2 linked regions of the Rhodobium gokarnense genome follow. The protein of the gene in region 2 interacts with the protein of the main gene of each other region in a pairwise test. Links are inferred from orthologs where the notes say so. Each region holds a gene or a part of one and is shown on either strand. Other genes may lie near its edges.

Region 1 (3,132 bases), on a different replicon or contig from region 2:
GGCAGGCCGCCCCAGTCGAACAGCGCGACCTCAAGGCTCTCCGGCCCCGGTGCCACGTCGCCATGGAGGACGGCACGGTAGATGAGCTGGACCTGGGAAATGCGCGGGATCGTATAGACGGCAAGGAGGCTCTCGATCTCGATCCGCGCGTGCGCCTCCTCCAGGGCCTCGCGCCGGGCGCCCGCCTCCGGCGTCTCGTTAAGCTCCAGAAAGCCCGCCGGCAGGGTCCAGAAGCCCATGCGCGGCGCGATCGCCCGCCGGCACATCAGGACCTTGCCGCCGGCGCGGACCACCGAGCCGACCACCACCTTCGGATTGTCGTAGGAAATGAAGCCGCAGCGGGCGCAGACGTCCCGCTCATGGGTGTCGCCGTCCGGCACGGCGCGCACGAAATCCGTCTTGCCGGGCGCCGGCCCCTCCTCCGTCATTATCCGGAGGCTCCCGCCTGACATCCTTCCGGCGGCGCCGTCGCGCTGAGCGACTCCTTGATCAGCGGCTCGAACTTTTCAGCCCACAGCTCCTCGTAGAGCGGGCCCACATGCTTGTAGCGGATGCAGCCGAACGTATCGATCAGGAAGGTTTCGGGCTGGCCGGTGACGCCGAAATCGATCGCCGTGCGGTAGTTCTGGTCGACGCCGTTGCGGGCGAACGGATTGCCGTGCTCTTCCATATAGCCGAGCGCGTTGGCCTCGGAGTCCCGCACATTGATGCCGGTGAGTTGAATCCGGTCGTCCTTGGCCAGTTCCAGGAGCATCGGGTGCTCCTGGCGGCAGGGCACGCACCAGGAGGCCCAGAAATTGATCAGGGTGACCTTGCCGTTGAGGTCGGCGCGGGAGAGCCCCGGCGCCGGCTGGCCGTTATAGGTGAGGCCCTTCAGCGCCGGCAGATCGAACTCCGGCGCCGGCTTGTCGAGCAGCACGGAGGGAATGACCCGGCTGGAGCCGCCATGGCTGAGCTGCAGGTAGAAAAGGACGCACAGCCCGCCGAAGAGGATCAGCGGCAGCAGCACCAGGAGCGACGGCCCCTTACGGCGGGGAGTATCGCCCGGCGCCTTGCCGGCCCCGGCTTGCCGTCCGGCCGTCGTCTCGCTTTCGATATCGCTCATTTCTGGCCCCCATGGGCCTTTTCGGAGCGCCGGCGCACGCCGCGCGCCTCAAGCTCGGAAAGCAGCCGGCGCTGGACGCCGTAGTCGGCCCAGATCCAGGCGACGAGCGCGACGACGGTCACGGCCGAGATCGCATAGGCGGCGATGATGTAGCCGGCATGGGGATCGGAAAACATCGGGTCTTGGTCCTTCGAGTTGCTCGCCAGTCTGCCCGGCAAATGGGGCGGCCCGCGGGCACGGTCAATCCTCGGCGCGTGCTTGTCTTTAGCTGCCCCTAGTGCGGCCCGCTGCTCGCCTCGATCATCCTCAGCGTGCGGATGCGCCGGCGCAGGATCTCGTTGCGCATGGCCATCAGGTGCAGCGTCACGAACAGGAAGGTGAAGGCGACGGCCATGACAAGGAGCGGGATCAGGATCGTCGGATGGATCGTCGGCCCGTCCATGCGCATCACGCTCGCCGGCTGGTGCAGCGTGTTCCACCATTCCACCGAGAATTTGATGATCGGGATGTTGATGAAGCCGACCAGCACCAGGATCGCCGCCGCCTTGCCGGCGCGGATCGGATCCTCGATCGAGCGCCACAGCGCGATCAGGCCGAGATACATGATGAAGAGGATGAGGACGGAGGTGAGCCGCGCGTCCCATTCCCACCAGGTGCCCCACATGGGCTTACCCCAGATCGATCCAGTGACCAGCGACAGGAACGTAAAGGCGGCGCCGATCGGCGCCGCCGATTTCGCCGAGACGTCCGCGAGCGGATGCTTCCAGACCAGGAGCCCGACCGAGGAGATGCTCATCATCGTGTAACCGAACATGGCGAGCCAGGCGGCCGGCACGTGGATGTACATGATCCGCATCGTGTTGCCCTGCTGGTAGTCCGGCGGGGCATAGAAGAACGACATATAGAGCCCGACGATGAACAACAGCACCGTCGCGCCGATCATCCACGGCAACAGCTTCGAAATGAAGCCGAGAAAGCGGGTCGGATTGGCCAGCGCCCAGATGCCGCCCGAAGGGGAAGAGACCGTATCGCTCATGACGCCCATTATCTAACCCTCCTGATTGCGAACCACAATGCAGGCCGGGGAATATAACGCCTTGACTTATGTCAGTCGGGGTCGGGTTAGGGGTGCGGCACTTTGGAATGGGAATAGGGAGCGGCAACGCACTACTCCGCTGCCCAAATCCAGTCAGAACACCAATTTCAAGCCCTAGAAGATCGTCAAAGTTCTTCCAAACAAAAAAAGATCGAGAAAATCATAAATACTCTTAAAGCACTTACAATAGAATCAAGCCTCTAAAGATACGGGATAGGACACAAACTGATCTTGAATCTCGTCATATTTCAAGTCAAAAACCTCAAGCTGAAGCGTACCAGAAGACCCCTTACTTACCGTACAGACATGAAGAAAATGATTGTCAACCGAGTCAATCGAAGAGACGCTACCTGCGCAATAAATATGCGGATGCGTACCGATCTCCCGTTTCCGAAAGTGTGTATGACCACAAAAAATATGATTAACACCGAGATATTTAGCGAGGTTATTTACCTTTTCGCGTTCCTCGAGCACAAGCGTACTTGGCACTCCTTCTGCCGGAGAAAAATGAAGCGCCCATACCACCGGCGTTCCCGGATTGGCATACTGGTAATTCCTCGTTTGATTATCCAATTCAGCCAAGACCTGATCGTCTACAGCACCCCTTCCGTATCGACGAAGCAATCCAGGATCACTATCCTCAGCAAAACAAAAATCAGCCGAAATTATACATAGCGAGACCCCGTCTCTATCGACGTCAGTCAAAAAAACCCCTCTTCTTGGCTCGTAAATTTTTCCAAAAACGCGATCAAAACTCTTGCATCCTGGCGTTCCCAAATCGTCCTTGTAACGATCGTGATTGCCCGGCATCACACAAATACGGACACCTAAACCTCCGAAGCGAGGCTCCAACGCTGCGTTGAGGTGCTCTCGAACTCGATTCTCGAGGAATACCTGTTTCGCAACCTCCAGATCCTCGTCCAATCCCGTA
Region 2 (3,292 bases):
AGCGCGGTGAGGATGACAAGGCCGAGGACCACGGCGAGGCGCTGGGACACGGCAAGGATATCGCCGCGCTTCCAGGCCAGGAACGGGCCGAACGGCATGACGATCAGCGCCGGCAGGATCAGCGGCCCGAAGGTCATGTTGAAGAACGGCGCGCCGACGGAGATCTTCTCGCCGGTGGTCGCCTCAAGGGCCAGCGGATAGAGCGTGCCGATGAGGACAGCGGCGCAGGCGGCCGTCAGGAACAGATTGTTGAAGACCAGCGCGCCCTCGCGGCTGATCGGCGCGAACAGGCCGCCGCGGCGCAGGCTCGGCGCGCGCCAGGCAAAGAGCGCGAAGGCGCCGCCGATGAAGGTCGCGAGAATGAGCAGGATGAAGACGCCGCGGGTCGGGTCGCTGGCAAATGAGTGCACCGAGGTCAGCACGCCGGAGCGGACCAGGAAGGTGCCGAGCAGCGACAGCGAGAAGGTGAGGATGGCCAGAAGGATTGTCCACACCTTCAGGGCGTCGCGCTTTTCCATGACGATGGCCGAATGGAGCAGCGCCGAGCCGGTCAGCCAGGGCATGAAGGAGGCGTTCTCGACCGGATCCCAGAACCACCATCCGCCCCAGCCGAGCTCGTAATAGGCCCAGTAGGAGCCCATGGCGATACCGAGGGTGAGGAAGATCCAGGCGATCAGCACCCAGGGCCGGACCCAGCGCGCCCAGGCCGCGTCGATGCGCCCCTCGATGAGCGCCGCGGCGGCAAAGGCAAAGGCGATCGAAAAGCCGACATAGCCGAGATAGAGCAGCGGCGGATGCACGGCGAGGCCGATGTCCTGGAGGATCGGGTTGAGGTCCTGGCCCTCCATGGGCGCCGGAAAGATGCGCGCGAACGGGTTGGAGGTCGTCAGGATGAACAGCAGGAAGGCGGCGGCGACCCAGCCCTGGACGGCCAGCACATTGGCCTTCAGCGTCGCCGGCATGTTGTGGCCGAAGGCGGCGACCAGCGCCCCGAAGAAGGCAAGGATCAGCGCCCACAGCAGCATGGAGCCTTCGTGATTGCCCCAGACGCTGGTGAACTTGTAGATGAGCGGCTGGGTCGAATGGGAGTTCGCCCACACGAGTTCCAGCGAGAAATCGGACTGCACGAAGGCCTGGGTCAGGGCGGCGAAGGCGAGACCGACGAACAGGAACTGGGCGGCCGCGGCGGGGGATGCCACCGCCATCAGGCGCGCGTCGCCGCGCTGCGATCCCCAGATCGGCAGCACCGACTGGATCAGCGACAGGGCAAAGGCGAGTACCAGGGCGTAGTGGCCGAGTTCTGCGATCATCGTCTCGTTGTCCCCTTGGTGGTTCTGCCTTGCGCGCCGGTGCTGGTGTTTCCCAGCGCCGTCAGTTGGTTTCGGTGCCCTGCCAGACGCCCTGCTTCTTCAGCGAATCGGCGACTTCCTTGGGCATGTAGTTCTCGTCGTGCTTGGCCAGCACCGTGTCGGCGTCAAAGGTCCCGCCGACCGCCAGCATGCCCTCCACGACGACGCCCTGCCCCTCGCGGAAGAGGTCCGGCAGGATGCCGGTGAAGGTCACCGGCACGTCGTTGGCGGTGTCGGTGACGGTGAAGGTCACCGTGGTGCCCTCGCCGCGGACCACCGAGCCTTCCTTGACGAGGCCGCCGAGGCGGATGCGCTGCTGCGGCGGCACCGGATGCTCGGCGATGTCGGTCGGGCTCTGGAAGAACACGATCTGGTCGGTCAGGGCGAAAAGGATGAGGCCGACCGCGCAGGCGACCACGACACCGGCAATTCCGATCAAACTCAAGCGACGCTGTTTGCGTGTCATCGCGACACCTGTCTCCCTTAGCTCAGGTCAGGATCTAAAGCGGTATCCCCAGCCCCCCGGCTGCCTGTTCGATGCGGGCCCTGGCCGCGGCGTCGCCGCCATGGGCGGCGATGGCCTTTGCCGCCGCCTGCCTGGCCTCGTCTTTCTTGTCGAGCACCATGTAGGCGCGCATGAGGCGGATCCAGTCGTCGGCCGACCCGCCGTCGGTCTCGAGCCGCTCGGCAAGGCGCGACACCATGTCGTTGATCATCGCCTGGCGGTCTTCGGTGTTCATCTGTTGCGCCGCGGCGACGTCCTCGGCGGAGGGACCCGGTGCGGCCGGCGCGGTCGCCTCGCCGCCGGCGGGCGCCTGGGGCGCCGGCTGCTGCGGTGCTGTGACCTCGGGTGCGGCGGCGACGTCGGGCATCTTGACCGGAAGCCCCGCCCCCTTTTGCGCCTTTTCAAGCTCGGAGCGGGCGAAGCGGACCCAGGGCTCGCGCGGGTCCGTGGTCTTCAGGAACGCTTCCCAGGCGGCGGCGGCTTCCTTGAAGCTGCCCTCCTGGTTGAGCGCGACGGCGAGGAAGAACCGCGGCTCGACGGCATTGGCCTCGTGCTCCAGGGCGCGCCGGAACGCGGCCTTGGCGTCCTCCACGACCTTGCCGCCCTCGCGGGCGACGATGGATTCGCCAAGGCCGATCTGTAGCTGGGCATTGGAACCCAGAAGCTCGATCGCCTTGCCGAAGGCGGTCGCCGCATCGCTCGGCCGGTTGACGCGCAGATAGACCGGCGCAACCAGCGACCAGGCGGTGCCGTCGCTCGGATTGTCCTTCAGATAGGCCTCAGCCCCTTCCAACAGGCGTGCGACGTCGCCGCCATGGGGAGAGGTCGCCGGCGCGCGGGCCGACAGCGGCTGGTCGGGAATGCCCGGCGAGCCGACGGCGAGATAGAGCGCGACGCTGACGATGGGCACCAGCACGATGGCCGCGGCCGCGGCCGCCCAGGGCATCCGCGAGCGCTGCGACGGCTGCGCCTTTGCTTCGGCTTCGGAGGCACGCAGCAGGCGCCGGGCGATCTCGGCGCGCGTCGCCTCGGCTTCGGCGGAATCGATGAGGCCGCTGTCGAGGTCCCGCGACACCTCGTCGAGCTGGTCCTTGTAGACCGCGACGTCGTGGGCGGCGGCGGGCGCCGGCTTTTTGCCCGATTGCAGGAGCAGCGGCACGATCACGGCGACCACCGCGACTACCGTCATGACTGCAATCAGTGTCCAGAGAACCATCACTTGCAACCTGTTCGCATTCCATTGCGCTGTTATGACATAACGCGCATTCGGCGCAGGGCCGTCGTGACAAGGTGTCACGGCGAGGCGCCCGTTTGAGCCGGCCGGCGAGGCGATGCCTATCCCGGCTGGCGCATATGAGCAAGCGCCGCCTCTATCAGATTTTTGTCATGGGGAAAATGCGCCAGCGCAATGTTGCCGGGCAAGCGGTATCAGGTGCCC

The links.
Region 1: the proteins of ccmE (region 2) and M2319_RS05335 interact in binary tests that used the Escherichia coli proteins (3 or more experiments, as listed by UniProt). The link is inferred for Rhodobium gokarnense from one-to-one orthologs.

The regions. Positions count from the first base shown.
Region 1 is NZ_JAOQNS010000003.1:29,983-33,114, forward strand. The notes cover bases 261-3,077. They hold M2319_RS05335 (heme ABC transporter permease), read right to left. Parts: upstream 2,142-3,077; coding sequence 1,380-2,141; downstream 261-1,379. Other genes in these bases: M2319_RS05320 (NUDIX hydrolase), read right to left, coding at 261-428; M2319_RS05325 (DsbE family thiol:disulfide interchange protein), read right to left, coding at 428-1,105; ccmD (heme exporter protein CcmD), read right to left, coding at 1,102-1,281; M2319_RS05340 (metallophosphoesterase family protein), read right to left, coding at 2,394-3,077. Also shown: more of M2319_RS05320, read right to left, coding at 1-260; more of M2319_RS05340, read right to left, coding at 3,078-3,132. UniProt on the Escherichia coli protein: Required for the export of heme to the periplasm for the biogenesis of c-type cytochromes.
Region 2 is NZ_JAOQNS010000005.1:289,032-292,323, forward strand. What follows is about bases 94-3,070. They hold ccmE (cytochrome c maturation protein CcmE), read right to left. Parts: upstream 1,816-3,070; coding sequence 1,372-1,815; downstream 94-1,371. Other genes in these bases: M2319_RS11010 (heme lyase CcmF/NrfE family subunit), read right to left, coding at 94-1,310; ccmI (c-type cytochrome biogenesis protein CcmI), read right to left, coding at 1,850-3,070. Also shown: more of M2319_RS11010, read right to left, coding at 1-93; M2319_RS11025 (hypothetical protein), read right to left, coding at 3,283-3,292. UniProt on the Escherichia coli protein: Heme chaperone required for the biogenesis of c-type cytochromes. Transiently binds heme delivered by CcmC and transfers the heme to apo-cytochromes in a process facilitated by CcmF and CcmH.